Regions from separate parts of the Burkholderia sp. Bp9016 genome, predicted to be linked through region 2. Evidence: riboswitches for the same ligand, from Rfam matches in the RefSeq annotation. Region 2 holds a riboswitch; each other region holds the start of a gene.

Region 1 (5,629 bases), on a different contig from region 2:
CCGCGTGCTGCCGGGCCTCGGCGCACGCCTGCTCGACGAACTGATGCGCAGCGGCGCGCCGTCGGCGCAACCGCACACATTGCCCGCCGTCGCGGTTGCCGCCGCGACGCCCGGCGGCTTTGTCGCGCTATACCGAGACGCGATCGAACGGCTCGAAGCGCAGGTCGCGCGCGGCAACGGTCATCCGCCGATGCGCAAGCAGGAAGTCGACCTGATGTGTCGTTGCCTGCTCAGCTGTGCAACGCTCGCCGATGCGATCCGCTGCGCGGCCGAGTTCTGCGAGATGCTGACACCGCGTGCCGGCATGCTGTCGCTCGCGGTGCGCGACGGCCGCGCGACGTTCCGGATGGATTCGCTGCGTCGCACCCGCAGCCCGGCCGCGTGTCTCGTCGACCTGACCGGCCTGTTCTGCTATCTGCAACTGTTCGGCTGGCTCATCGGGCAGCCGCTGCGGCCTGACGAAGTGTGGCTCGGCCATCCGCGCCGCGACGACGCGATGCCGCTGCTCGGGCTGTTCAATGCACCGGTCGACGTCGGCCGCAAAACCTACGGCTTCGCGTTCGACGCAGCGCGGCTCGATGCGCGTGTGATCCGGCAGCCGGGCGACCTCGACGCATTTCTTGTCGACTTTCCGTTTCGTCTGATCGATGCGGCACCTGCCGTCGTGTCATGGGCGCAGCAGGTACGCGGCTTTCTCGACGCGGCGCTCGCGCGCGAGCAGACGGTGCCGGCGCTCGCGGAGCTGGCGACGTGGCTCGGCGTCAGCTCCGCCACGCTACGGCGGCGGCTGGCGGCCGAAGGCAGCGGCTATCACGTGTTGCGCGAGCAATGCCTAGCCGATGTCGCGCGGCGCTGCCTGCGCGAGTCGGACTGGCCGATCGCGCGGATTGCCGCGCATCTCGGCTTCGGTGGCGAGGAAGCGTTCCGGCGCGCGTTCGTGCGGTGGACGGGTGTGGCGCCGAGCCGGTTCCGGCGCATTTGCGTCGCCGCCGACATGCCGTTTCACCAGACGTGAAGCCCGATTCGCGCGCTCCGGGAGAAAGGATTTTGAAAGAACAAGGCAGAGAGTGACGTTTTTTCGCATCCTCCTTCGCACCGGCAATTGACGCGCCGGAGCGCGCGCCATTACGCTTGCGCGCTGATGGTTCCCAGAGACGGGATCAAAAGGGAACGCAGGAGAGGCCGCGCCTCGAATCTGCGGCTGCCCCCGCAACTGTAAGCGGCGAATCCGCGCCACCGCATGCCACTGGGTAAACCGGGAAGGCCGGCGCGAATGACGACCCGCGAGCCAGGAGACCTGCCATCGACCCGAGGTCCAAGCAGCCGCACCGGGCGGGGTGTCCCGATGCGCCACGCGCCGCCTTTGGCGGTCGCTCGTTGCATGGACGGCCCGACCTCAGGACCCATCCGATGTCCCATCTTCCCGAATCCGCTTCCATGCCGGAAGCGTCGCGCCGACATGCCACCGGCATGCGCGGCGTGTCCGCGCACGTCTGCCGCGTCGTCCTGCGCGACGACCGGCCACGCTGTCCGGTCTCGCGATAAACCCACAAGATCGAACGCGGTACTCGCCGCGCCCCGCTTACGCTCGCTGTACGCAACACCATCACGCTCGCTGCCTTATGAACCTTCGCCACCTCCTTGCCACGTCCGCCGCCACGGCGCTGCTCTCCCCGATCGCCCACGCCGCCGGCGACACGGCGACCCCGCAGCCGCCGCAGACCACGGACGGCGCCGACCTGCCGTCGATCAGCGTGACCGACACGCGCCATCTGCCCGAGTCGTTCGACCAGCGTTATGCATCGACGCAGGTGCTCACGCGCACCGACCTCGACCGGCTGTCGCCGAGCGATCCGAGCATCACGCAGGCGCTCGCGACACTGCCGGGCGTCACCGTCTCGCAGAACGGCGGCCCGGGCTCGTCCGCGTCGGTCAGCATCCGCGGCTCGTCGGCCAGCCAGGTCGCAGTGTTCATCGACGGCATCCGGATCGGCTCGCCGACCACCGGCATCGCGCCGTGGGCGGACCTGCCGACCGAGGCATTCGAGCGCGTCGAAGTGATTTCGGGGCCGGCCGCCGCGTCGTTCGGCGCGAACGCGATGGGTGGCGTCGTGCAACTGTTCACGCGCCGCGCGGCCAACCAGCCGAACCAGACCACCGTGTCGTTCGGCGGTGGCTCGAACAAGACGTTCGACACGCAGCTGCGCACGTCGGGCACCGTGCCGTCGACCGGCCCGCTCGCGGCACTGGGCGGCCTCACGTATTCGCTCGGGCTGCACGACTACAACACGGCCGGCATCGACGCGACGCGGCCCGTGTTGCCGTACCACGAGGACGGCCGCAATCCGTATCACGCGCAGGACCTCGATGCGCGCCTCGGCTACGCGCGCGACAACTGGTCGATCTCGACGTTTGCGCTGTATCACCGCTCCGACCTGTCCTATGACAACGCCGGCTATGCGAACCGCCAGCTCGATCATCAGCTGACGACCGGCATCGCATTCCATCTCGACATCACGCCCGATACGCAATTCGACCAGTCGTTCGCTTATGCGAACGACCGCCAGTTCCTGTACGCGAGCGCCCCGACCATCCCGACCGACCAGATCAACTCGCAGCGCATCACTTCGTCGACGTCGCTGACCCGTCAGGAGCACGGGTTCCAGCTGTTCGGCCTGCCGCTGTCGGGCGAGACGAAGCTCGCCTACGACTTCACGCGCGAACAGGCGTTCCTGCCGATCGATATTCCGGACGGCGTACCGACGCGCAACGACTCCGCGTTCTCGCTGCATCAGTCGGCAACGCTCGGCAACGTGACGATGTTCGTCGCGGGCCGTCATGAAATCATCGCCGGCCAGTCGGTAAACACCGGCAACGCGGCCCTGTCGTGGGCGATCACACCGGTGTACACGGCGCGGGTGTCGTACGGCAACGCGTTCCGCCTGCCGGCCTTCAACGACCTGTACTACCCCGGCTACGGCAATCCGGACCTGAGCCCGGAGCGCAGCGATTCGATCGAGGCCGCGCTCGACGCGAACACGTCGTACGGCACGTTCACCGCCGCGATCTACGACACGCGGGTGCACAACCTGATCGCGTACAACCCCGCGACGTTCTCGCCGATGAACATCGGCCGCTCGCATATCCGCGGCATTGACCTGTCGTACAAGGGGACGATTGGCCGCTACACGCCGGTCAGCATCGCGATCGGCCTGCTGGACCCGCAGGACGAGACCAACGACAGCTGGCTCAACCGCCGGCCGCGCCAGACGGTCAGCGTGAGCGTCGACCACACGTGGGACGAACTGCACCTGCACGCGCTGAGCACGGGCGCGTCGCTGAACTACGGCGGCACGACGTTCGACGACCCGGTGAACACGACCTACCTGCCGTCGTACCTGACGGTGAACCTGCGCGCGTCGTACAGGATCAACGCGCACCTGACGGTATCGGCGACGCTGTCGAACCTGTTCGACCGCCAGTACATGACCGCGTACGGCTACAACACGCTCGGCCGCACCGCGTTCGGCAAGGTCAGCTACACGTTCTGACGCCCGGCTGCCCACGCATCGGCGCCCGCGATCACGGACGCCGATGCGGAGCCGTTCAGATGGATCGAATGCGTTCGCAGCGAACCGCAGTCGACCTTCACGACCCCACGACGCCGCGCACGCCCGCAATCAACTGGATCGCGCCGAACCCCGCGATCACGACGGCCGACACACGCGACAGCCCGTGCATGAACGCGCCGGACATCTTCGTGCGTAACGCGGCGGTCGCACCGCTCAGACACAGCCACCACGCCGCCGACCCAGCGAACACGCCGGCGACCATCGGCGCGACGGACATCCGCATCGCGCCTTCCCGAGCCGCCGACAGCGGCCCAAGCGCCGCGAAAATCCCGATGAACGACACGATCGTCATCGGGTTCGACAACGTCAGGCCGAACGTCGTCAGGAAGTCGCGCAGCACGGTCGTACGCGGCCCGTCGCGCTGCACGGCCGCCACGGCCGGTGGCTGACGCGCGATGGACCACGCCAGCCACACGAGGAACGCGCCGCCGCCGATTTTCAGCGCGACGGTCAGCATCGGGAACGCCGTGGCGATGCCCGCGACACCCAGCGCGCCGAGCAGCCCGTAGATCGCATCCGCGCAGGCGGCCCCGATGCCGGTGGCGAACCCTGCGCGAAAGCCGCGGGTCAGGCTGCGCTGGATGCACAGCATGCCGATCGGGCCGACCGGCACCGCGATCGACAAGCCGATCACGACGGACTTGATGAACAGCATGGCCGACTCCTCGTGTCAGGCAAGGGGGATACCGGCATCGTAGGGAAAGTCCGATCGCCGCTGAAGCCGGTTTTTAAGGAAAAATGGCTGTTTTACCTTAAAAACTCCACCGCCATGGACGATCTGGACTGGAAGATACTTGCGCTGCTGCAGGCCAACGGCCGCATCAGCTACACGGAGCTGGCACGTCAGGTTCATCTGTCGGTGCCGGCGGTGACCGAACGCGTGAAGCGCCTCGAATCGATCGGGGTGATCGACGGCTACACGGCGCGGGTCAATCCGGCCGCGGCCGGCTACGCGGTGAGCGCGCTGATCGGCATCACGGTGCCGCAGCCGGCCAAGGCGAAATTCCTGACGCTGCTGGAGACGATTCCCGAAGTGGTCGAGTGCCATCACGTGACCGGCGCGGATTCCTACGTGATGCGGTTCGTGGCCACGGGCATGGCGCACCTCGAACAGCTGATCGAGCGCATCAACCTGTACGGCGAAACCCGCACGTCGATCGTGATGTCGACGCCGCTGCCGGCCCGCGGGCTCGCGCGCCCGGCTGCGGCGATCAAAGGGATTCGGGGGTGACAGGACACCCCGCGCTACGCGATGCTGTGCAATGCCCCCTTGCACGAACCGGACAACCTGCCATGTCAGTCATCGGACTCGATCATTACAACCTGCGCGCCGATCGGGCGACGCTCGATACGCTGCGCGATTTCTACGTGAACGTCGTGGGCCTCGAACCCGGCTATCGGCCACCGTTCCAGAGCGACGGCTACTGGCTCTACGCGGGGGCGCAAGCGATTCTCCACCTGTCGGAAACGCGGCCCGGCGAGGTGCGGCCAGCGCACGTCGTCAATACGTTCGACCATATGGCGTTTTCCTGCGCGAACGCCGCCGACATGGAGCGGCGCCTCGACAACGCGCAGGTCCAGTACGCGCGCCGATACGTGCCGCTCACGCGCCAGCTCCAGATCTTTTTCAGCGATCCGGCCGGCAACGGTGTCGAATTGAATTTCTCCGAACCCGACTGCGATTCCGGCAACGGACCGGGTTAGCACGCGGTGTTCGGGCCGGCGATTCGTTCGCGCCGGCCGGGCGCGCTGACGATCAGTGCGGATCCGTCACTTGCCGGCCGCTGCGCCGAGCAAGCCGCCGACGAGCGACGTGACCGGCGCGAGCGGATTGCTCGTACCGCCCGACGTTGCCCCGCCACTCGTACCGGTGCCGGGACCGTTGTGCACGGTTGCCGGTATCCCGCCGACCACGCTCGTCACCAGGCCCGAAATCGGCACGGCGCCGTTTGCGCCGTTCGGATTCACGAGGCCGCCGGCGTTGGTAACAGTATTGC
Region 2 (5,629 bases):
AGCGCCGCGGCCGGCAGCGGCCGCGGCGGCTCGGGCTCGTCGCCGAAGCCGAGCGTATGGAAGGCAATGCTGCGCAGCAGCGCGGCGGCGTTGTGCAGCCCGCCTTCGCGCAGGTAGCGCCACCACAGCCGGCACAGGTCCGGCGTGACCGTGCTCTTCGCGACGAGGTTCGGGTCTTCCTGCAGGTCGCCCGAGAACATCGCGAGCCGTTGCCTTTGCTTCGACGCGAGCGTCACGGCCTGCTCGATTCCGTACGGCCAGTACGCTTCGCCGCCGAGATGGTCGATCACGACCGTCTTCGCGTGGCGCAGCACGTCGTCGACATAGAAGTCGACCGACGCCGGCTGCCGCAGGAACGTGACGTTCGCGAGCCGGACGCTCGGAAAACCCGCCGGCATCGTCGGCACGACGCTCGCCAGCAGCGACAGCGTCGTGTCGGCCGAACTCAGGATCACGATGTCGGCCGGCTGCTGGTCGATCCGGACGACACCCTGCGTATCGTCGACGAAGCCGCCCGGCGTGGTGCGCAGCAGATGCATCGTGCGTTACGCCTGTTGCGTCCGGGCCGCGCACGCGGCGTCGAACGCGCGTTGCAGCGCGGCCGCGTCGAGATCCTCGCCGATCAGCACGAAGCGGCTCGCGCGCGTTTCGCCGTCCTGCCAGCGACGATCGAAATAGCTGTCGAAACGACGGCCGACGCCCTGGATCACGAGCCGCATCGGCGCACCGGGCAGCGCCGCGAAGCCTTTCGCGCGGTAGATCGTGTGCGTCTCGACGACACGTTGCAGCGCGGCGATCGTCGCTTCGCGCGAACCCGCATCGCCCGACACGACGACCGAATCGAAATCGTCGTGATGGTGGTCGTGGTCGCCGTCGTCGGCCGAGCCGTGATGGTCGTGACGCAGATGGATGGTTGCCTCCGACGCGGATTCGAGCCCGAGCAGCATCGCGAGATCCAGTTCGCCGCGCGTCGCGCGCACGATCTTCACCTGCGGCGGGATGTCTTCGCGGATCGCGGCTTCGACTTCCGCGAACTGCGCGTCGCCGACGAGGTCGGCCTTGTTCACGATCACGAGATCGGCCGACGACAGCTGGTCGGCGAACAGTTCGTGCAGCGGCGATTCGTGGTCGAGATTCGGATCGGCGCGACGCTGCGCGTCGACGGCCTGCGGGTTTGCCGCGAACTGGCCGCTCGCGGCGGCCGGCCCGTCGACGACGGTCACGACCGCGTCGACCGTGAAGCTGTTGCGGATCGTCGGCCAGTTGAACGCCTGCACGAGCGGCTTCGGCAACGCGAGGCCCGAGGTCTCGATCAGCACGTGGTCGATGTCGGCGCGGCGCTCGACGAGCGCCTCCATCACCGGATAGAACTCTTCCTGCACGGTGCAGCACAGGCAGCCGTTCGCGAGTTCGTACAACTGGCCCGCCGCCTCGCCCTGAGCGCCGTCCGCGCCGTCTGCGTCCTCGCAGCCGATGCCACAGCCCTTGAGGATTTCGCCGTCGATGCCGAGCTCGCCGAACTCGTTGACGATCACCGCGATGCGGCGGCCTTCGGCGTGCTGCAGGATGTGGCGCATCAGCGTGGTCTTGCCGCTGCCGAGAAAGCCCGTGACGATCGTGACGGGAAGCTTGCGTAGGGACATGGTAGATCCTGTGTCGAGAATGGAATCAGGCCGGGATCGTCGCGTCGGATGCGGCGCGGCATGTCAGCTGGCGGATCGCGGGAAGGTCGTGGCGCAGTCCGGACGGACGGCCGCGGAACGGACGGAACGACGAATCGGACATGACGCTTCCTTGCGAACGGTCGACATGGTGAATGCCAACACGGCCGTCGTGGGCCCTGCTCCCGCGCTGCCTGCCGTTCGTCGCGCCGGCCCGGGCGCGCAGGCGCGGCGGGCCAATCGGCGAAGAAAGCGGGAAACGCTCGGGCGTCGGGCGTGCTGCGGCCGTGGACGATGCGCCGCCTCCCCGCGGCGCTGAACCCCAACGTTTCGGCCGGTATCCGGGCTGACGAACACGCCGCTTCGCCTTCCCGGATGCACGCGGCATCCAGTGGCGGTCGTCCGCATGCGGCTGGCATGCGGCGAAGCGGCGCTGCATCGCGCTGGGCGCGACGCGTTCGCTTACCGTTGCGGGGGCAGCACAGGTTGGCTCGACTGCGGCGCAGTCACGCTCCCTGTTTCCCGTTTAACTGCGCGCGCCGGAGGAGCGCGCGCGAGCACCAAAACGCGTGCGAGTGTAGGCGGCGGTGCGGGGAGCGTCAAGGCGAAACGGGCTACCGCGGGATGTTCGGCACGGCCGCGGCACCGTGCGGGAAGCCGCATCCGGCGCCCGCGTGACGGGTTCGCGCGAATCGGTCGCTGTGCTATCGTATGCGCCGCGTTCGGTGCTCGCACGCGCATTTGCGCGCATGCAGTCAAACGGGAAACAGGAGGCGAATGTCCGCCCGGCCTGTGCTGTCCCCGCAACGGTACGCCGCCCGCGCGCCGCGCTTGCCGCGCGCGCGCCCAGGCCGCCCGCGATGCCACTGCCCTTCAGCGGGCGGGAAGGCTGCGGCCTGGCAAGCGGCCAGCCCGGATACCGGCCGACGCAAGGGGCGAGCCCGATGCTCGCCGAACGCCCGGTCCGCGGGGGACGGATGGGGTGCGTATTCCGCCCGCGCTCGCGCGGGCTTCGCTCGATCGATCATGTCTTGCCTGTCCGTCGGCAGCCGATGTGCCGCCCGCTTTCCCCTTTCCACTGCTTCGACACGGTGCGCGCCGTGCCGCCCGCGATGAGCCGCGCATGGCTCGTCGGCGCCGGCCCGGGCGATGCCGATCTGCTGACGCTGAAGGCCGTGCGCGCGATCGCCGCGGCCGACGTGCTGCTCGTCGACGATCTCGTGAACCCCGACGTGCTGTGCCACGCGCGCGCCGACGCGCGCATCGAGCATGTCGGCAAGCGCGGTGGCCATGCGTCGACGCCGCAGGACGCGATCGTCGCCGCGATGCTCGCGCACCTGCGCGCGGGCCGCAGCGTCGCGCGGCTCAAGGGCGGCGATCCGTTCGTGTTCGGCCGCGGCGGCGAGGAATTGCTCGCACTCGGTGCGGCCGGGTTCCCGGTCGAAGTCGTCAACGGCATCACGGCCGGCATCGCCGCGCCGGCCGCGCTCGGCATTCCCGTCACGCATCGCGGCGACGCGCAGGGCGTGATCTTCGTCACGGGCCACGGTGCGGGCGCCGACGAACCCGACTGGCGCGCGCTGGCCGCCACGCGCATGACGATCGTGATCTACATGGGCATTCGCCGGCTCGACGCGATCGCGGCCGCGCTGCGCGACGGCGGGCTGGCCGGCGACACGCCGTGCGCGGCGATCGAGAACGCGACGCGTGACGGGCAGCGGCACGTGCTCGCGACGCTCGATACGGTGGTCGAACGCGTCGGCGCGACCGGTATCGGCTCGCCGGCGATCGTCGTGATCGGCCGGGTCGCGGCGCTTGCCGACGACCCGGCGGTGCGCGCGGCGCTCGGCGGTAGCGGCGCGTGATGCGCGTCGCGCTCGGCGTCGGTTTCCGCGCGGGCGTGACGGCCGCACAACTCGATGCCGCGATCCGCGCAGCGCTCGCGCGTTACCCGGCCGTCGAGCCGGCCGTCGTCGCGACGCTCGCCGACAAGGCCCGCGCGCGTGCGCTGCGCACGCTGTGCGCGCGGCGCGGCTGGCCGCTCGTCGCATTCGACGCGGCGCAGCTCGCGCATTGTCCCGAACCGGCGCCGAGTGTGCCGTCGGCGGCCGCGCTTGCGCGTTTCGGCGTCGCCGGCGTGGCCGAACCCTGTGCGCAGCTCGCGGCGCCGCATGGCCGGCTGCTCGGCCCCAAATCCATCCTGGGCGGCGTGACGGTTGCACTCGCCGGCCCGCTCTGAACCCTTTGTTTCGCTTTCGACAGGACGACTCCCGATGAAGACCGATGCCGAATCCCATCAACGGATGACCGAACGCCGCCGCGCCGGCCATGAAAAGAAGCAGGCCGCCGCCACGCACGAGAAGGGCCTGCTGATCGTCAACACCGGCAACGGCAAGGGCAAGAGCACGGCCGCGTTCGGCATGGCCGTGCGCGTGCTCGGCCACGGCATGCGACTCGGTGTCGTGCAGTTCATCAAGGGCGCGCTGCACACGTCCGAGCGCGATTTCCTCGGCGCGGTCGCGGAGTGCGACTTCGTGACGATGGGCGACGGCTATACATGGAACACGCAGAACCGCGACGCCGACATCGCGACCGCCCGCAAGGGTTGGGACGAGGCGCGCCGGATGATCGAAAGCGGCGAATACCGGATGGTGATCCTCGACGAGCTGAACACCGTGCTGAAGTACGAATACCTGCCGCTCGACGAAGTGCTCGCGACGCTCGCCGCGCGACCGGATGCGGTGCATGTCGTCGTCACCGGGCGGCATGCGCCCGATGCGCTGATCGACGCGGCCGACCTCGTCACCGAAATGCGGCTCGTCAAGCATCCGTACAAGGAGCAAGGCGTAAAGGCACAGCGCGGCGTGGAGTTCTGACCGATGCCGGCCTGCCCCGCGCTGTTCGTCAGCGCACCCGCGTCCGGACAGGGCAAGACATCGGTGACGGCCGGCCTCGCGCGGCTGCACCGGCGGCTCGGCCGGCGCGTGCGCGTGTTCAAGACCGGGCCCGATTTTCTCGATCCGATGCTGCTCGAGCGCGCGAGCGGCGCGCCCGTGCATGCGCTGGACCTCGGAATGGTCGGTGAAGCCGGATGCCGCGCGCTGCTCGCCGAGGCCGCGCGCGACGCCGACCTGATCCTGATCGAAGGCGTGATGGGGCTGTTCGACGGCACGCCGAGCAGTGCCGATCTCGCGACGACGTTCGGCGTGCCGGTCGTCGCGGTGATTTCCGCGAAGGCGATGGCGCAAACCTTCGCGGCGATCGCGTTCGGGCTCGCGCGGTTCCGGCCCGGGGTGCCGTTTTACGGCGTGCTGGCGAACCGTGTCGGGTCGCCGCGCCACGCGGAACTGCTGCGGCAGGCGCTGCCCGACGACTTGCGCTGGCTCGGGCACGTGCCGGCCGATGCGGGCATCGCGCTGCCGGAGCGGCATCTCGGGCTGCACCAGCCGGCCGATATCGACGATCTCGACGCACGGCTCGATCGCGCGGCCGACGTGCTCGCGCACACCGCGCTTGTCGAGTTGCCGCCTGCCGTCACGTTCGCGGAACCGGACGTTGTCGCTCTGCTGCCGCGCGCGCTCGCCGGCAAGCGAATCGCGATCGCCCGCGATGCGGCGTTCTCGTTCATCTATCCGGCCAATCTCGCGCTGCTCGATACGCTCGGCGCGCAGTTGCGGTTCTTTTCGCCGCTTGCCGACGAACCCGTGCCCGACGATTGCGATGCGCTGTTCCTGCCGGGCGGCTATCCGGAGCTGCATGCGGCGACGCTGGCGGCGAATGCCGTGACCGCGCGGACGATTCGCATGCACGCGGCGGCCGGTCGGCCGATCGTCGCGGAATGCGGCGGGATGGTGTATCTGTGCGAATCGCTGACCGACGTGGAGGGCGTCACGACGCCGATGCTCGGACTGCTGTCAGGCCAAGCGACAATGCAGCGCCGGTTCGCGGCGCTCGGCATGCAGCGACTC
Region 3 (5,629 bases), on a different contig from region 2:
GCGCCAGGGCTCGCTGACGGCCGCGGCCAATGCGCTGCATCTCACGCAATCGGCACTCAGCCATACCGTCAGGAAGGTCGAGCAGCAGCTCGGCACGCCGATCTGGGATCGGGAAGGACGCGGGCTGCGGCTCACGCAGGGCGGGCAATATCTGCTGAAGCTGGCGAACCGGCTGCTGCCGCAGTTCGAGCTCGCCGAGGAGCGGATGAAGCAATACGCGAAGGGCGAGCGCGGCACGCTGCGCATCGGGATGGAATGCCACCCGTGCTATCAGTGGCTGCTGAAGGTCGTGTCGCCGTACCTGACGCGCTGGCCGGACGTCGACGTCGACGTGAAGCAACGCTTCCAGTTCGGCGGCATCGGCGCGCTGTTCGGCTATGACATCGACGTGCTGGTGACGCCCGATCCGTTGAACAAGCCGGGGCTGCGCTTCGATCCCGTGTTCGATTACGAGCAGGTGCTGGTGGTCGCCGACGCACACCGGTTCGCCAATGCCGACTACGTGACGCCCGAGCAGCTCGGCGACGAAATCCTGATCACGTACCCGGTCGAAACGGACCGGCTCGACATCTACAACCAGTTCCTGACACCGGCCGGCATCGTGCCGCGGCGCCACAAGTCGATCGAGACGACCGACATCATGCTGCAGATGATAGCGAGCGGGCGCGGTGTGGCCGCGCTGCCGAGATGGCTTGCCGACGAATATGCGGACCGGATGCCGGTCGTGCCGGTCAAGCTGGGCAAGAAGGGAATCGCGAAGCAGATCTTCCTCGGCATCCGCGAAGCGGACGCGTCGATCGACTATCTGGCCGCGTTCGTCGCGCTCGCGCGCGAATCGACGTGGAGCGCGCCGCGCATGCTGCGCTAGGCGCGCCCTGTTGCAATGCGCGTCAGGCGGCGCGCATGCCGATGCGTTCGCCACGTTCGACCCACGCACCGAACAGCAGGCCGATCGTCGTCCACATGATCACCTGCATGCCGATCGCCGCCACGCGGAACTTCCAAAGCACGGCTGCCGGAAAATCGGCCGGTAACTCGCTGACCGACGGCAGCCCGTTCTGCACGGCCGCGATGATCGCGATGAACACGAGGCCCGCCACGATCGACGCGTTCCACTGGCCGAGCTTCGCCAGCAGATGACGACGCACGCTGACCGAGAACACCATCGTCGCGATCGAGATCGCGATCATCAGGAAGAACAGGCCCGTGCGATAGCCGATCGTGTCGGGGTCGCCGACCGATGGCGGATTGGCCGGGTACTTGATGTTGGGCACGATCACGAGCGCGACGAATGCCGCGAGCGCGAGCCACGCGGCGAGCGGACGTGCCGGGAGGCGGTTGCCTCGTCCGTATGCGAACGCGAAGACCAGCGAGAACAGCCCGCCGAACGCCGCGCCGTAGGTCACGACGCCCGTCAGCAGGCCGAGGCCTGCCTGCGTGTGACGGCTGACCAGTTCAGGCTCCGGCGCTTCGCCCTTGGCGGCATCGGACTTTTCCTCGAAGGAGATTGCCTGATCGACTTGCGGTTCGCCGACGATTTTCGCGAAACCGAACGTGAGGAGACCCGCGGCGATGCCTGCGAGCATCCCGCGCATGAGCAGCTTTCCGACCATCTTCTACTCCGCGTCAGTGGCAGGGAAAGCCAAGCAGGTGGCGACCGTCGTGCACGAACTCGTGCACGTACATGCCCGGCACGATCGACGTCGCGCCCTGTTCCGCGCCGACGAAATACAGCGCGAGCAGCAGGATCAGACCGACGAAGATGGCCCACGGCAACAGTTCGCGGACGGGGATGGGCGCCGGCACGACAGCCGGCTTCAGCATTGCTTCGCTCATGGATGCACCTCAGGGGAATCGCGCCCCGGCAAATGTTGGATGGAATACGAACGCAGGTCTGGCTTCCGGGATCGAATATCCCCGGTTACAGTGGCGCGACCGCACCGGAATTGCACCGGCTTCCACGTTTCGTATCGGGCGAATTGTACGCGCGAACGTTCGCGTATTGAAGGCCGGTGCATGATCGGCACTGCCGCGCACTGCCGCCTCGAACAATCGACTACCGACATGATCCAGCCTGTCTTGCTGCGCCTGATCGCGCATGCATCGACCCGTGCGATGCGCACCGGCACGTTTCCCGACGACGATCCGCTCGACGCGCGCGGGCTGGCCGACGCCGCCGCGGTACGCGAGCGGTTCGCCGGCGTCCCTCGCGCGGTCGCGCTGAGCAGTCCCGCGCTTTGCGCGCGACAGACCGCCGATGCGCTCGGGCTACGCGCGCGACTCGACGATGCGCTTCGCGATGTCGACTACGGCCGCTGGCGCGGCAAGCGACTGCACGATCTCGCGCGCGACCTGCCGGACGAACTCGGCACATGGCTCGGCGAGCCGCTTGCGTCGCCGCACGGCGGTGAGTCGTTCGAAGACGTCGCATGGCGCGTCCGCGCCTGGCTCGACGGTCTGCCGCGCGATCTCGACGTCGTTGCGATCACGCATGCGGCGATCGTTCGTACAGCCATCGCGTGTGCGTTGCGGATGGAACCGCAGGCCGCGATGCGCATCGACGTCGCACCGCTATCGTGCACGGTATTCGTCAGGTCGCCGGACGGTTGGACGTTGACCATCGACGACGACGGGCGCGATACCGACACGCAAGTTCGTTGCCGACCATACCGATGACGATGCGGGCCGGCGCGACGCGGCAACGTGATGAATGGCGATGCGCGCATTTCTTACATACCTGTAAGACAACGATTCGTCCTCCCGACTGTCATCAAACTGACGAGTGGCCGAAGCTAGGATCGGACGCGGTTCCCTTACGAGATGCCGTCATGAATCAACCTGCTTCGTCCGCCGCCAATACTCCCGGCTCCACCGAACGCACCCGGCAGGTCGGCTATGCCGTCTTCCTGCTGGTGCTCGCGATCGGTGCCGTCTATATCGCCACCCACCTGATTGCCGATCTGTCGCCCGTCCGCGAAGGATCGTTGTTCCCGTATCTGATGCTCGGCGCCGCGCTGCTGATCGCGCTCGGCTTCGAGTTCGTCAACGGCTTCCACGACACGGCGAATGCCGTCGCGACCGTGATCTACACCCACTCGCTGACGCCGAACGTCGCGGTGATCTGGTCCGGCCTGTGGAACTTCCTCGGCGTGATGGTTTCGAGCGGCGCCGTCGCGTTCGGCATCCTGCAGTTGCTGCCGGTCGAGCTGATCCTGCAGGTCGGCAGCGGCTCGGGCTTCGCGATGGTGTTTGCACTGCTGATCGCCGCAATCGTGTGGAACCTCGCGACCTGGTACTTCGGGTTGCCGTCGTCGAGCTCGCATACGCTGATCGGCTCGATCATCGGCGTCGGGCTGATGAACCAGCTGATGCACGGTCCGTCCGGCACGAGCGGTGTCGACTGGGGTCAGGCGCTCGGCGTCGGCAAGTCGTTGCTGTTCTCGCCGATCGTCGGCTTCCTGTGCGCGTCGCTGCTGTTGCTCGTGCTGAAGGCCGTCATTCGGGTTCCGGATCTGTACAAGGAGCCGCCGAAGGACCAGCCGCCGCCGTTCTGGATTCGCTGCCTGCTGATCCTCACCTGCACCGGCGTGTCGTTCGCGCACGGGTCGAACGACGGGCAGAAAGGCATGGGCCTCATCATGCTGATCCTGATCGGCACGGTGCCGACCGCGTACGCACTGAACAAGGCCGTCACGCCGGCCGAATCGCAGACGTTCGTCGCCGTCGCGAACCAGGCCGCCGCGACGTTCGCGAAATACTCGAACGGCGTCGCACCGTCCGCGAATCCTCGCGCCGACGTCGAACACTTCGTGCAGCGCCGCGAGATGACGCCGGCCGTGCTGCCGGGCGTGCAGCAACTGTCCACGTCGCTGGCGACCGCGGTCGGTTCGTCGGGCTCGATGGCGGCCGTGCCGCAGGGCGACGTCGACAACGTGCGCAACACGATGTATCTGGTGTCCGAAGCGATTCGTCTGATCGAGAAGTCGGGGCAACCGGCATTTTCCGCCGACGACAAGCTCGCGATCGACAACTACCGCAAGCAGCTCGACCACGCGACCAAGTTCATTCCGACCTGGGTGAAGGTTGCGGTCGCGATCGCACTGGGTCTCGGCACGATGGTCGGGTGGAAGCGGATCGTCGTGACCGTCGGCGAAAAAATCGGCAAGCAGCATCTGACGTACGGACAGGGCGCATCGGCCGAGCTCGTCGCAATGCTGACGATCGGCGCGGCCGACGCGTACGGGTTGCCCGTCTCGACGACGCACGTGCTGTCATCGGGTGTCGCGGGCACGATGGCGGCGAACGGCTCCGGGCTGCAGTGGAGCACGGTGCGCAGCCTCGTGCTCGCATGGGTACTGACGTTGCCGGCATCGATTGTGCTGGCGGCCGGTCTTTACTGGTTGTTCCGCTCGGTCGCCTGAGCGGAGAAGCGGCGAGCGGCCGGGGGACCGGTCGCTCGCCGAGGAAGATTCGAAGTCGGTTCTTCGGTGCTTCGGTGCTTCGCGTCGTAGCCTTTTCGTTTCGCTCACACGGAGCGAAGTCCATCCGGCTCATCGCCGCGTCAACCTCGCCTAGACTCCGAGCCGCCATACCGGCTGCTCGCGCCGCACCCCTCCCTTCTTTCCGGATTGAAGCGCAAGATCTGGAGCGCGTCATCGCACAGACGACATTAGACTGGGTTCATCGACTTTCACCGTGGACGCAGGCATGCGCCGCGCTTGCCGGCATCGCGTCGCCGCCCGTTCCACAACGACCGGCTGTGCATCGCAGCACACTCGATACCGGGTACTTCGATGCCGATGGCATGCCTGCACGACACCACATCGCTGACGAACAAGGTACGCCCGTGAACATTGCCGATCTGCAACCCGCCGTCGAATCCGTCGACATGGCGCAGCACGTGAGCGCCCTCGACTGGACCACCGTCGATACCGAACTCGATCGCTACGGATGCGCGCGCGTACCGGGTCTGCTCTCGCTGGAGGAATGCGCGGCGCTGGCGGCACTCTACCCGCGCGATGCGCTGTACCGTTCACGCGTCGTCATGGCGCGGCACGGTTTCGGCCGCGGCGAGTACCGATATTTCGCCTATCCGCTGCCCACGATCGTCGATGCGCTGCGGACAACGCTCTATCCGCATCTCGCCCCGATCGCGAATCGGTGGAACCGGGCGCTCGGAATCGACGTCCGCTATCCGGCCGAGCACGCGGCATTTCTCGCGCGCTGCCATGCGGCTGGCCAGACGCGGCCGACGCCACTGATCCTGCAATACGGCCCGGACGACTACAACTGCCTCCATCAGGACCTGTATGGCGAGCATGTCTTTCCGCTGCAGGTCGCGATCCTGCTGTCGGCGCCGGGCCGGGATTTCACTGGTGGGGAGTTCGTACTGACGGAACAGCGGCCCCGCATGCAGTCGCGTGCGGAAGTAGTGCCGCTGATGCAGGGCGACGCGGTGATCTTCGCGGTGCATGGCAGGCCGGTGCAAGGGACGCGCGGCGTCTATCGCGTCAATCTGCGTCACGGCGTGAGCCGCATCCGGACCGGGCACCGCCATACGGTCGGCATCATCTTTCATGACGCGCAGTAACGATACCGACATGAGAACCATGCTGTCGCGCACCCCATC

The links. A riboswitch is a leader RNA that binds a small molecule or an ion and turns the genes downstream of it on or off. The one in region 2 is predicted to bind cobalamin.
Region 1: linked by a shared signal. The riboswitch ahead of DIE13_RS25320 (TonB-dependent receptor domain-containing protein) and the one ahead of cobA (uroporphyrinogen-III C-methyltransferase) in region 2 are both predicted to bind cobalamin.
Region 3: linked by a shared signal. The riboswitch ahead of DIE13_RS23735 (CbtB domain-containing protein) and the one ahead of cobA (uroporphyrinogen-III C-methyltransferase) in region 2 are both predicted to bind cobalamin.

Annotation. Positions count from the first base shown of each region.
Region 1 covers NZ_QTPY01000023.1:84,012-89,640, forward strand. Annotated here, with positions in the region: gene DIE13_RS25315 (AraC family transcriptional regulator) at 1-1,015, shown strand, start outside; cobalamin riboswitch at 1,126-1,320, shown strand; gene DIE13_RS25320 (TonB-dependent receptor domain-containing protein) at 1,623-3,551, shown strand; gene DIE13_RS25325 (LysE family translocator) at 3,649-4,287, opposite strand; gene DIE13_RS25330 (Lrp/AsnC family transcriptional regulator) at 4,402-4,863, shown strand; gene DIE13_RS25335 (VOC family protein) at 4,926-5,336, shown strand; gene DIE13_RS25340 (collagen-like triple helix repeat-containing protein) at 5,403-5,629, opposite strand, start outside.
Region 2 covers NZ_QTPY01000002.1:61,927-67,555, forward strand. Annotated here, with positions in the region: gene cobN (cobaltochelatase subunit CobN) at 1-539, opposite strand, end outside; gene cobW (cobalamin biosynthesis protein CobW) at 546-1,643, opposite strand; cobalamin riboswitch at 1,976-2,241, opposite strand; cobalamin riboswitch at 2,368-2,604, shown strand; gene cobA (uroporphyrinogen-III C-methyltransferase) at 2,714-3,526, shown strand; gene DIE13_RS02750 (cobalamin biosynthesis protein) at 3,526-3,900, shown strand; gene cobO (cob(I)yrinic acid a,c-diamide adenosyltransferase) at 3,935-4,537, shown strand; gene DIE13_RS02760 (cobyrinate a,c-diamide synthase) at 4,541-5,629, shown strand, end outside.
Region 3 covers NZ_QTPY01000020.1:129,851-135,479, forward strand. Annotated here, with positions in the region: gene DIE13_RS23725 (LysR family transcriptional regulator) at 1-868, shown strand, start outside; gene DIE13_RS23730 (CbtA family protein) at 891-1,613, opposite strand; gene DIE13_RS23735 (CbtB domain-containing protein) at 1,627-1,836, opposite strand; cobalamin riboswitch at 1,870-2,012, opposite strand; gene DIE13_RS23740 (histidine phosphatase family protein) at 2,065-2,676, shown strand; gene DIE13_RS23745 (inorganic phosphate transporter) at 2,829-4,421, shown strand; gene DIE13_RS23750 (2OG-Fe(II) oxygenase) at 4,847-5,590, shown strand.